2 regions of the Thalassospira sp. MIT121401 genome follow, and region 1 is predicted to be linked to the other one. Evidence: predicted binding sites of a transcription regulator. Region 1 holds the regulator's gene; the other holds the start of a gene.

What was found. The regulator LexA, encoded in region 1, represses DNA repair genes until DNA is damaged. The targets are predictions, from matches to a motif close to ATGTTCTANTTTGGTTC.
Region 2: the regulator LexA is predicted to act here: its motif matches at 1,785-1,801, upstream of SIB88_RS07945 (Y-family DNA polymerase).

Annotation. Positions count from the first base shown of each region.
Region 1 is NZ_CP138926.1:2,629,974-2,635,828, reverse strand. It holds gene trpD (anthranilate phosphoribosyltransferase) at 1-926, shown strand, start outside; gene trpC (indole-3-glycerol phosphate synthase TrpC) at 923-1,720, shown strand; gene moaC (cyclic pyranopterin monophosphate synthase MoaC) at 1,740-2,219, shown strand; gene lexA (transcriptional repressor LexA) at 2,378-3,085, shown strand; gene SIB88_RS12065 (ComEC/Rec2 family competence protein) at 3,191-5,161, opposite strand; gene gltX (glutamate--tRNA ligase) at 5,483-5,855, shown strand, end outside.
Region 2 is NZ_CP138926.1:1,759,253-1,765,107, reverse strand. It holds gene SIB88_RS07950 (heavy metal translocating P-type ATPase) at 1-1,431, shown strand, start outside; gene SIB88_RS07945 (Y-family DNA polymerase) at 1,836-3,080, shown strand; gene SIB88_RS07940 (hypothetical protein) at 3,073-3,783, opposite strand; gene SIB88_RS07935 (class I SAM-dependent DNA methyltransferase) at 3,780-5,855, opposite strand, start outside.

The sequences.
Region 1 (5,855 bases):
CAACCCCGTCGCAGATGGGGGCTTTCCTGATGGGGTTGCGCATTCGGGGCGAAACCGTTGACGAAATTACCGGGGCAGCACGTGTCATGCGTGAAAAGGCCACCGGCATCATTGCCCCGGAAAATGCGGTTGATACCTGTGGCACTGGTGGTGATGGCAGCGGCACCTTCAATATTTCAACCGGTGCGGCGATTGTTGCCGCCGCCGCAGGTGCGACCGTTGCCAAACACGGCAACCGCGCGGCATCGTCGAAATCGGGTTCGGCTGATGTTTTGATGGCGCTTGGTGTCAATCTTGATGCCGATATGAAATTGCTGGAAAAGGCCCTCCGTGAGATTGGGCTGTGCTTCATGATGGCGACCCGTCACCATTCGGCGATGCGTCACGTGATGCCGACCCGCGTTGAAATGGGCACACGCACGATCTTTAACCTGCTGGGTCCGCTTGCCAACCCGGCAAAGACCAAACGCCAGGTTCTTGGCGTCTTTGCCAAGGAATGGGTCGAACCGGTTGCCCATGTGCTCAATCGCCTTGGATCGGTTCATGCATGGGTGGTTCATGGCCACAGCGGTCTTGATGAAATCTCGACCACGGGCCCGACCTTTGTCGCCGAAGTCAAAGACGGCAATGTCACCACCTTTGAAATTTCCCCTGGCGATTTCGGGTTTGAGACAGCAACGCTTGATGACCTCAAGGGCGGCGATGCGGATGTGAATGCCAAGGCCATTCTTGACCTTCTGGCAGCGAAAAAAGATGCCTATCGCGATATCGTTCTGATGAATGCCGGGGCGGCACTTGTGGTGACCGGCGTTGCCAGCGATCTTGCCGATGGCATCAAAAAGGCATCCGAAGCAATTGATAGCGGCAAGGCCGCAGAAACGCTTCAGGGTCTTGTCACCATTACCAACGAAGGAAACGCAGCGTGAGCGACGTTCTTAAGAAAATCTGCGACGACAAACGCGAACACGTTGCCGCCTGCAAGTCCCGCAAAAGCCTTGGCACGCTTGAAGCCGAAGCCAAAGCCCAATCGGCACCGCGCGGCTTTATCAAGGCCCTTGAAACCAGTGTTGCCGATGGCCGTTATGGCCTGATTGCCGAAATCAAGAAAGCATCCCCGTCCAAGGGACTGATCCGCGCCGATTTCAATCCGCCGCAACTGGCAAAGGCCTATCAGGCTGGCGGGGCAAGCTGCCTTTCGGTTCTGACCGATGTGCCCTATTTCCAGGGGGATGACAGCTATCTTGTCGCGGCGCGCGCGGCTGTTGACCTTCCGGCATTGCGCAAGGATTTCATGGTTGATCCTTACCAGATCACCGAAGCACGCGCCTTGGGGGCCGATTGCATCCTTTTGATCATGGCGGCCCTTGAAGACGGACTGGCTGCCGAACTTGAAGATGCGGCACACAGTCTTGGCATGGATGTTCTGATCGAAGTTCACAACGCGCCGGAACTTGAACGTGCCCTGAAACTGAAATCGCGTCTGGTCGGGGTCAATAACCGTAACCTCAAGACCATGGAAATTTCGCTGACCACGACCGAGGAACTGGCTGGCATGGTCGATAGCGACCGTCTTCTGGTCGCCGAAAGCGGATTGTTCACGCCCGAAGACCTTGCACGCATGGCCAAGGTTGGTGCGCAGTGCTTCCTGATTGGGGAAAGCCTGATGCGTCAGGATGACGTGGCTGCGGCAACCCGCAACCTTCTTGGCCTTGCGGCCTGACCTGGGACTGGCAAAGCACATGACAGACAAGCTTTCCCATATTGATGCCGGTGGCAACGCCGTGATGGTGGATATTTCGGACAAGGCCGATACCACCCGCATTGCCATTGCCAAGGCACGGGTATTGATGTCTGCGCAAACGGCAAAGCTGATTGCCGATCGTGGCCATAAGAAGGGTGATGTTCTTGGCATCGCACAGCTTGCCGGGATCATGGGAGCAAAAAAGACCCCCGATCTGATCCCGCTTTGCCATCCCCTGCCCCTGACATCGGTGACGGTTGATCTTGAACTGGCCGATGATGTTGACGGGGTCGATATCACCGCGACCTGCAAGACCACCGGCAAGACCGGTGTCGAGATGGAGGCCTTGACAGCGGCCTCTGTCGCAGCCTTGACCGTGTTTGACATGTGCAAGGCTGTCGACAAGGCCATGCAGATTACCGATATCCGCGTCACCCGCAAGGAAGGCGGGAAATCGGGGACTTTCATCGCCGATTAGGGTGTTTGCGAGCGGGCGACCACCATTCAAAACCCGTAATTATGGCCTGAATTACGGCCAATCCGTTGTTTTTGGCCCGACGCGCTTGACCCGACAAAAGAACTAAAGTAGAACATTTATGTATCCTTTTTGTTCTTGCTACAGGTTCGGGAAATATCATGCTGACGCGCAAGCAATATGAGTTGCTGGTCTATATTGACAATTACCTTCGCGATCACGGTATCTCGCCCTCTTTCGATGAAATGAAAGAGGCCCTGAACCTTAAATCCAAATCGGGGATCCATCGTCTGATTACCGGGCTTGAGGAACGCGGTTTTATCCGCCGTCTTGCGCATCGCGCCCGTGCGCTGGAAGTCATCCGGCTTCCGGAAAACAGCGATGATGACGCCCCCGAAACCCCGAACAACGTCACATCCATTGCCAGTGCGCGCAAAGCCCCCCATCGTCCGGCAACCGTGCCCACGGCCTTTGCCGAAACCGGTGAAGCTATTTCGCTTCCGCTTTATGGGCGAATTGCTGCGGGTACCCCGATCGAGGCATTGCGTGATCAAAGCACCATGGTTCAGGTGCCCGCTGCCCTTTTGGGATCAGGCGATCATTATGCACTTGAAGTATCCGGTGATTCCATGGTCGAGGCCGGCATCCTTGATGGTGATACCGTCCTGATCCAGCGGTGCGAGCAGGCCCATGATGGCACGATTGTCGTTGCGCTTGTCGATGACAGCGAAGCGACCCTTAAGCGCCTTAAACGCGGGCGCGGTGAGGTTCTTCTGGAACCGGCCAATGCCCGGTATGAAACCCGTGCCCTGTCACCGGATCGCGTGCGTATTCAGGGTCGTCTGGTCGGGTTGCTGCGTCAGTATTAAGCCACCAGCAACTGCACACACAAAATCGCCCGCTGTGATTTTCACACGGGCGATTTTGTGTATTCGGGATCAGTGCATCCGGCCCGGTCCAGGCACGGCCACTGATTACCGTTGCGATGGAGCAGCTTTGCCGCCAATCACGATCCATGGCCAGTGACCGGATATTGCCCGCACGGTTTCAAATGACGACCTTCCCTGATCAAGCTTAGCCGTATCAAGGGCGACACCGCCCTGCCACCACAAGACGCCATCATCAATCATCACCCGCGCCCCGGCCTGGCGACAGGTTCGGATTGGCAAATCGTTTTTTAGCGTAATCACAAGATCGGCATTGCGACAGGCATAGAACGGATTGGCCAGACTGGTTGCGACAATGGTCCTAGTTTCATTATCACCAACGCCAGTGACCACAAGACACGGATCGTTTTTACAATACCTTATTCTTGTGGCTTCATCTTCCGGACGGATGCCAAAACGGCTCATCCACAGGGATTTTTGGAAATCACCAAGCCCGTCGGCCAAATGCAGGATTTCCTGTTCCCTGTCATAAACGGCCCAGCTTTCCTGATCACCCGATACAAGAACATCCGGAGTTTGGTGGGTCACCTGCGCAATGATGGCGATGATCAAAAGCGGCCCGGAAACTACAAGGGCAATCTGATCGCGCCAGATCACGGCCCACGCAATCGCCAACAACAAACAGGCGGTTGCCACATCACCGAGCCCGGCCACATACCACAACCCCCATTCCTGGGCGGCGACAAGGGATGCTGTTTTGATCAGAACAGTCAATCCGGGCGCCATCAGCGCAAGCACACCGCCCGCCAACCCGAATGGCATGAATGCCAGCGTCAGTACAATTAACGGCATCACCCAGAATGCCATTATCGGAATGGCAACCAGATTGGCAACAATGCCAAGCACCGATATCCGCCCGAAATGAAATCCGATAATCGATGCCGTCACAACCGTCACAATGACACTGGTGATCAAAAGCCCCGCCATATAGACCACAAGACGTTCATGCCACGGACGTCCGCCATGGCGGTCAAGCCAACGGCGCCCGGGCCCGTCATAAAAGGCAACAAGTGCCCCGACAGCAGCAAAGGAAAGCTGAAAACTGGCACCAAGTACCGCATCGGGCCTTAACACCAGAACAACCAGTGCGGCCACACCCACCAGCCGTAAAGATATGGCACGGCGATCAAGCAACAGGGCAATCCATACCACCAGCAACATCACAAAGGCCCGCTGCGTCGGCACTGTTGCCCCCGACAATCCGAGATAAATGAACCCCGCCCCGGCGGCCGCGAGTGCCGCCCATTTTTTGACCGGATAGCGCAATGCGATCCCCGGTATCGCAGCCAAACCCAGACGCACCAGAAAGAAAACGGTTCCGCACAGCAACCCCATATGCAATCCGGAAATCGCCAAAAGATGGGCCAGCCCGGATTTCCTCAGATCCTCGGCAATTTCAGCAGTGACATCGCCGCGTTCACCGATGATCAATGCTTTGGCAATCCCGGCCTCGGGCGCGGTTACGTATCGATTGATCACGTCGGATATTTTCTGACGCAGGTGTTCAACAACGTATCCTATACCATTGTTTTCATAAGCATCCTTCTCGCTCAACACTTCGAACTGACGACCGAATGCAAACCCGGTTGCGCCGATCTGGCTGAAATAAAGGTTGCGCGCGAAATCGGGATCACCGGGAACCGACGGCGGGCGCAGTGGAAACAACCGTGCCTTTACGCGCACCTCATCACCGATCGAAAGCGCGCTGTCACCGAGAAAACTGAGCCGAACATTCCAGTCGATCTGATCATTGGAAAGACCCTGAATATTTGTCGGATCAAGGGTAACGCGCATGCGACTGCCGCGGGGCTCAATACCGATGACAGTTCCGATGATTTCGGTCGAATAAAGGGTTCTGGTCGGGATATTTTCCGGTCCCAGTTCCGTATGCAGGGCACTGATCAGACAACCTACCGTGATACTGGCCATCAGTTGCATCAAAAATGCCAGCCAGGCTTTGCTGCGAACCATCCAGAACGCGCAGACCGAAAGAATCACGGCAACTGAAATCTCTGCAACGGAAATGCGCGCAGGAAGCAAAAAATAAAGGGCGCATCCCAACCCAAAGAAGATAACAGATGACAGAAACCATTTATTTCTTTGGCTTGTAACAACAAATATGACTTGCGAGAAAAACCCCACAAGTCTTTGTTTTTTAATACTTCTTGTAAAAGTATTACGACGAATGTCCAATAGCCCGCCTTAAGCTTAGTTTCTATCTAACATCGGCTGTGGTGCAACAGCGTGTCATTTGTGCTATAGCCTGCACGCCAAAAGTCCATACGACAAGCGACAACATCCAGATAGCGGATAGATTGAATGACGGTTGTTACCCGTTTTGCCCCGTCTCCGACCGGGTTTTTACACATCGGCGGCGCACGCACCGCCCTTTATAACTGGCTTTATGCCAAACACACCGGCGGCAAATTCTTGCTGCGTATTGAAGATACCGATCGCGAACGTTCAACGCCCGAGGCCGTCGAAGCCATTTTTGACGGACTCAACTGGCTTGGCCTGACCGCAGACGATGAACCGACCTTCCAGTTCGCCCGTCGCGACCGCCATGCCGAAGTTGCACAACAATTGCTGGATGCCGGCAAAGCATATTATTGCTATTGCACGCCCGAAGAACTGACCGCGATGCGCGAAAAGGCCCGCGCCGAAGGTCGCCCGATGAAATATGACGGCACCT
Region 2 (5,855 bases), 870 kb from region 1:
GGCGTTGTCGTTGAAGGACGGTCGTCAGTTGATGAATCCATGATTTCGGGTGAACCCGTTCCAATTGAAAAAAATCCAGATGACGATGTCACCGGAGCAACAATCAACGGAAATGGCAGCCTGATCATCCTGGCCAAACGGGTTGGCAAAGATACTGTCTTGAGCCAAATCGTTGATATGGTCTCCCATGCTCAGCGAAGCAAAGCGCCAATCCAAAAGGTTGCAGACACGGTTGCAGGCAAGTTTGTGCCTGCTGTTATCCTGGTTGCTTTGATCGCCTTCGTCGCTTGGGCCATCTGGGGGCCCGATCCGTCATTGTCATACGGGCTTGTCGCAGCGGTTGCTGTTCTGATCATTGCGTGTCCCTGCGCCCTTGGTTTGGCAACGCCGATGTCAATCATGACAGCGACCGGCCGTGGTGCACAAATTGGTGTGCTCATTAAAAATGCAGAGGCCTTGGAGCGATTTGCGAAGATCGATGTGCTCATTGTCGATAAAACCGGGACTTTGACAGAGGGTAAACCAAAACTTGCAGGTGTAATCGCCCAACCGGATTTTCAGGAGGAGGAAGTTCTTTCTGTCGCTGCGGCGCTGGAAAAGGGATCCGAACATCCATTGGCTGACGCCATTGTCAGTGCTGCTCAGGAGCGCGGATTGTCCCTTGATAAGGCAGAGGAATTTGAAGCTGTAACCGGTCAGGGCGTCACCGGAAAGGTGGGTGGCAAGTCGGTTGCCCTAGGTAATAGCAAACTCCTTCAGACTCTCAATATCGATCATTCTGCTGTTGATAAAACAGCAAATGATCGGCGAGATATGGGGGAGACGGTAATGCATGTCGTTATTGATGGAAGAATTGCCGGGCTCATTTCCGTAGCCGATCCGATCAAGGACACGACGTTGGAGGCTTTAAAGGCGCTCAAGAAGCAAGGCTTCAGAATCGTCATGGCAACCGGTGACAACCAACGAACAGCAAAATCCGTTGGCAATAAACTTTCCATTGACGAGATTCGGGCCGATGTCTCCCCAGAAGACAAAGCCAATTTAATTATGGAACTCAAGGCTGAAGGCCATCAGGTAGCCATGGCAGGTGATGGCGTCAACGACGCCCCTGCTCTTGCTCAGGCTGATGTCGGAATTGCGATGGGTACGGGCGCTGATGTTGCAATTGAAAGTGCTGGTTTCACCCTCGTCAAAGGTGACTTGAGCGGGATTGTTAGAGCCCGAGAACTCTCGGAAGCAACGATGCGCAATATCCGGCAAAACCTCTTCTTTGCGATGGTCTATAACGCAGCCGGTGTGCCTGTTGCTGCGGGTCTGCTCTATCCGTTCTTTGGCATTCTCATCTCACCAATGTTTGCAGCTGCAGCCATGAGCTTATCCTCGGTATCAGTCATTGCGAATGCACTGAGGTTACGTCGAGCAAGTTACTAGCATCCCAATATTGACTGATTGGGCGAGGGGTGAACCAGACAAGGCTGACTTTAATACAAGACAGTTCACCCCTCGCCCATTTTAAATGACATACCAGCCAGCACTCAGAACTTTAAATCTCTTCTGATCCGTTCCCAAAATTCATCTGTCGGCTTTTTACACTTGGTAGCCAGAAATCTATTTTCACCTTGATAATTTCGAGTTTACGCACCGATAGATGCAATCCTGTATATTTACATTGTAGGGTTACATACATGCGATCATCATCAATTGGCCAATCTATTTTCATCGAGTCAGTGTTGATGCATTTATCTTCTAACCGCCTATACAATTTGACTGAACAGTTTTTGTATGAACAAAAATAATAATATACTTGTATTTACTCTTTTAAATCAGAGCTCTGAATAATAACGAACTATATTAAATGTAATATAAATAATGACGGATGCACGATTGCTCGAAGCCCTGAAGCAAAGGCATTGGGGATAAAGATGGGACAACCTTTGTTCCAGATCCGCGATCTGATCGGTCGGCATGGCGTGATCGTCAAATCCAGCAATTATGCACTCTATGGCGATATCAGCCGACGGGTGATGACGCTCATAGCAAACGAAGTACCGGACAGCTCAATCTATTCAATAGACGAAATTTTTATCGATCTGGACAATATGCCCATCGATCATGATCGATGGGCACGGGATCTGAAGGCGAAGATCTTGCGCGAAACCGGGATACCTGTCGGGATTGGCATCTCGACCACAAAAACACTTGCGAAGCTCGCGAACCGTCTGGCAAAGAAATCCCCCAAAGCAAAAGGCGTGGTTGTCCTCGATGATCAGAAATGGATCGACGTCGCCCTGGAGCGAACTGAGGCAGGCGACGTTTGGGGCGTTGGGCGAAAGTTCGCCCTCAAGCTTGCCACCATTGGCGTTACAACGGCCCGTCAACTTCGCGATATGCCCGATACAACCGCCCGGAAAATGATGACGGTCGGCGGCCTGAAAACCGTGCGTGAACTACGCGGCATTCGTTGCATCGATCTCGATGACAGCCCACCACAACGTGAAACCGTGTGCGTGTCGAGATCCTTCGGAAAAGAGATTAACGACAGGGAAATGTTAAAAGAGGCGCTGATTACGTTCGCGGGCCGGGCATGTTCAAAGTTGCGCCGGCTGAGTCTTGTCGCGTGTCGGTGTCAGCTCTTTATTTTGAGCAACAGATTCAAGAAAGATCGACCGCAGTTCTCGCGCGGTTGCGAGCTGACAATGACGCCGGCAACGAATGACACAAGGATCGTAAGTAACCTCGTTGGCCAGAACATCAATCGGATTTGGCGCAACGATCTTGCAGTGAAAAAAGCCGGCATATTGATGCTGGATTTGTGTCGGCCGGAAGATGCGCCCAGAGATCTTTTTACAGGACACTGCCAACTGGACAACCCGCTTATGAAAGCAATTGATCAGCTTGAAGGGAGATTTGGGAAGGAAGCTGTGACGGTTGGCAGAATGTCCAGGTCAAACGGCCCAGACTGGTTCATGGCATCGACCAATCGATCCCCATGCTATACGACGAAATGGCGTGACATTCCTGTAATCCGTTTGACACCCGTTAGCCTTATAACGCCGTTTCTACCTGCTTTTTTTAGCTAACCCATAAGTGCCACACAGCAATATCCCCTGGTAATTTGCCGCCGTGGCCACCATGCACATATTTGAAGTAGCGCCCATGCTCGGATCGGGCAGCATCAGGCAATGAGACCGCGCATTTTTGTGGTAGTGACACCACTGCATACTCAGGTGGTGAACGTCGCGTTGCCGCCTCGAGAAATGGACTTAGGTGGCAGGTGGTAGAAGCCCCGTCCCTGACGTAGGCTAGCATCAGGGCCTCCTGATTAGTCCAAGCGTAGTCGCCAGTTGTAAACCGAGCCAAACCATCCCGGCAATAGAGGTCAACTGTCTTTCCCTTCGTTATATGGATGAGCTTGCATTCAACAATCAACGGAAACAAGTGCTGCCGGCTCGTCAAGGAAATCTGGATATCAGGCCGCATCTCAAAACGGGTTGCGTCGTAATTCTTCGTTTCCGTACCACGAGAAACCGACCTAACCAACAGACTGGCCAAAGAGTTCTCGCCTACCAGATGGTTCAAGCGATCAACCATTAAACTGTTTAGATGTTTCTCTTCGCCACTGGAGACTGCCTCATGATAGTCCGCTTTGATTCCAGTATAGGCGTTCTGCAATAGTTCTAGGATGACTTCAACATGCGAGTGATCAAGTGCCGGCAGCGGCAACTCTTGCCCGCGGATCAATTCTGACAAATGATCTTGCAATATCGAGGGCGTTCTGCTCATACCGCAGGAAGCTCCGTAAACAACTCCGGTCTTGACCAGATTATACGCTGGGCAGCAAGGCGTGCTTGTGTTTCGCTCCAGTATCGGGATTGAGCAAGGATCAAAATAGCTAAGCGATGCTTACCGTTGTCCATGATTATTTCAGTCGCACTGGTGCGATCAGCAACTGCGGCAAGAGCACGAATCTCGGCAAGTGAACTCACCATCTGGTTTTCAGTTTCAGTGTCGCGGGACGTAGAAATGTTAAGCATGTGCCAAGGGGACGATTGTCGAGCAGGAGCATAGTCTACACGAATAGTACATTCGAAGCGTTGTGCAAATCTGGCGAGTTCGGCTTCCAGCGTTCGACAATAGTTTTCGATCTGGTCGATTGAAGGTGCGCTCTGTGCCAACTCCCGATTTGAGGCATAAGGGAGATTGAACCGCAACGTATCTTCGATAATGGTCAAGTCCCGTTCGCCCAACCCATACAGTTTTGCGACCCAAACATCGACGTCTGCCCAAACATCACCGCCCTCTTCTTCCAACCGAGCAAAAAGGTCGCGCACCTCCCGCACCTTATCCTGCGAAAGTGTTTCAAACGGAGGAATCATGACCTCCTCAAGGATGGATTTCTCAACAACCTCACGTTCAAAGCCGAATTCGCCACTGGTAATCAGAGATATCCAAAGCACGACGCGACTACCAAGCACAAGTGCAAGATAGCGAGTCAACAAAGAAGCTTTATCAGCTCCCTTGGCACTAAACCCATACCAGCTCTCATTGAATACAATGTCTTGATCGCAGACTGACACCTGTATCCTCTGTAGCTTGGCTGGCGGAGATTTGCGAACGAGCAAGATCGGTCCGTTATAGATCGCTCTATTTCGCGCACGATGAAGGCGCTTCACACCAAAAGCCGGAAGCCGTGAGGGGTCAATAACTAAGGTCGCTGATGACACGTCATCAAGATGAGGAAGCCCGTGCAATGGAGCAGCGTCCTCACCGATATTTCCATCATCCTGCCTCTTGCTACTATCCCGAATTTTTTGGTAGCCGTTTCCACTGGCAAGCTCCCCGTCACATAACTCCTGCCAATAGCGGCTTAGCGTCGTGAAACTGCCTCGCCTCACCCTATCAATTAGCGATAGATCAGCCTCACTACCGCGAAATAGGATCTTCAGTGTTTCCGGACGCTCCCGCAGATCTTGTGGACGCACAACATATGCGTTAGCCGCGTCGATCCGCATTACTCCGGCGCTATTGAAGCTCTTTTCATAGCGAGGGGTAAGCATCCGAAATCCGGACGCGGTATGCGAAGGTCGGTTAACGGCAAAGAGGAGGCAAAACGGAGCCGAAATGCTCGGCCAGACCTTGGTCCGGCGTAGCTCAGAGCCGTTGATGATCGATGTCACATCCAACGCTTCCAAGAGGCTCTGTCTGGCGAGCGGCATACCATCCCCTTGCTGGAAGAGGAAGCGCGCATGTAGTGCAAATATGATTTGAGCATCAGGCTTTGCCCAACGCATTGCTCGCCAGACAAACGGTAAATCAAGAACGGCATTGGGCAAAGAAGGAGGAGCGATATCGGCTCGGCCTCTGCTTCGAGCGATATCGTGAACTTCCGCAAGGAGGAGCCTCCAGTCTTCCAGTCCGGTCGCACTAGCCCACGGTGGGTTCCCAATCACTAGGTCGTACTGACCATCATGCTCCTTACTAATTAGTGGGCCGAGGCTACCCAGTTGCTTTGCTTCGGGGCGATCAATATCAGTGGTGTCGATTGGACGATGCAAAACGACCCCGCGCAAATCGTCGAAGTGTAGCTTGTCCACCGGTCGAGGATTGGGGTCGAGTTCAATTGAAAGCAAGTAGAGACCGAGAGCGCAAAAACGCAACGCTTCTTCGTTGATGTCAAACCCTCGGACTTGACTATAAAGGATTTCGCGGAGCGCCGTCGTGCCAGGTCTTTGGCCGTCGGATCTCCAACGCGCAGCAACTAACTCACGAAACGCCGCAAGCAGAAAAACGCCTGCGCCAGCTGCGGGGTCCAATATCCGCGCAGCGGCAGAAATGCCCTGACTATCCAATCCACG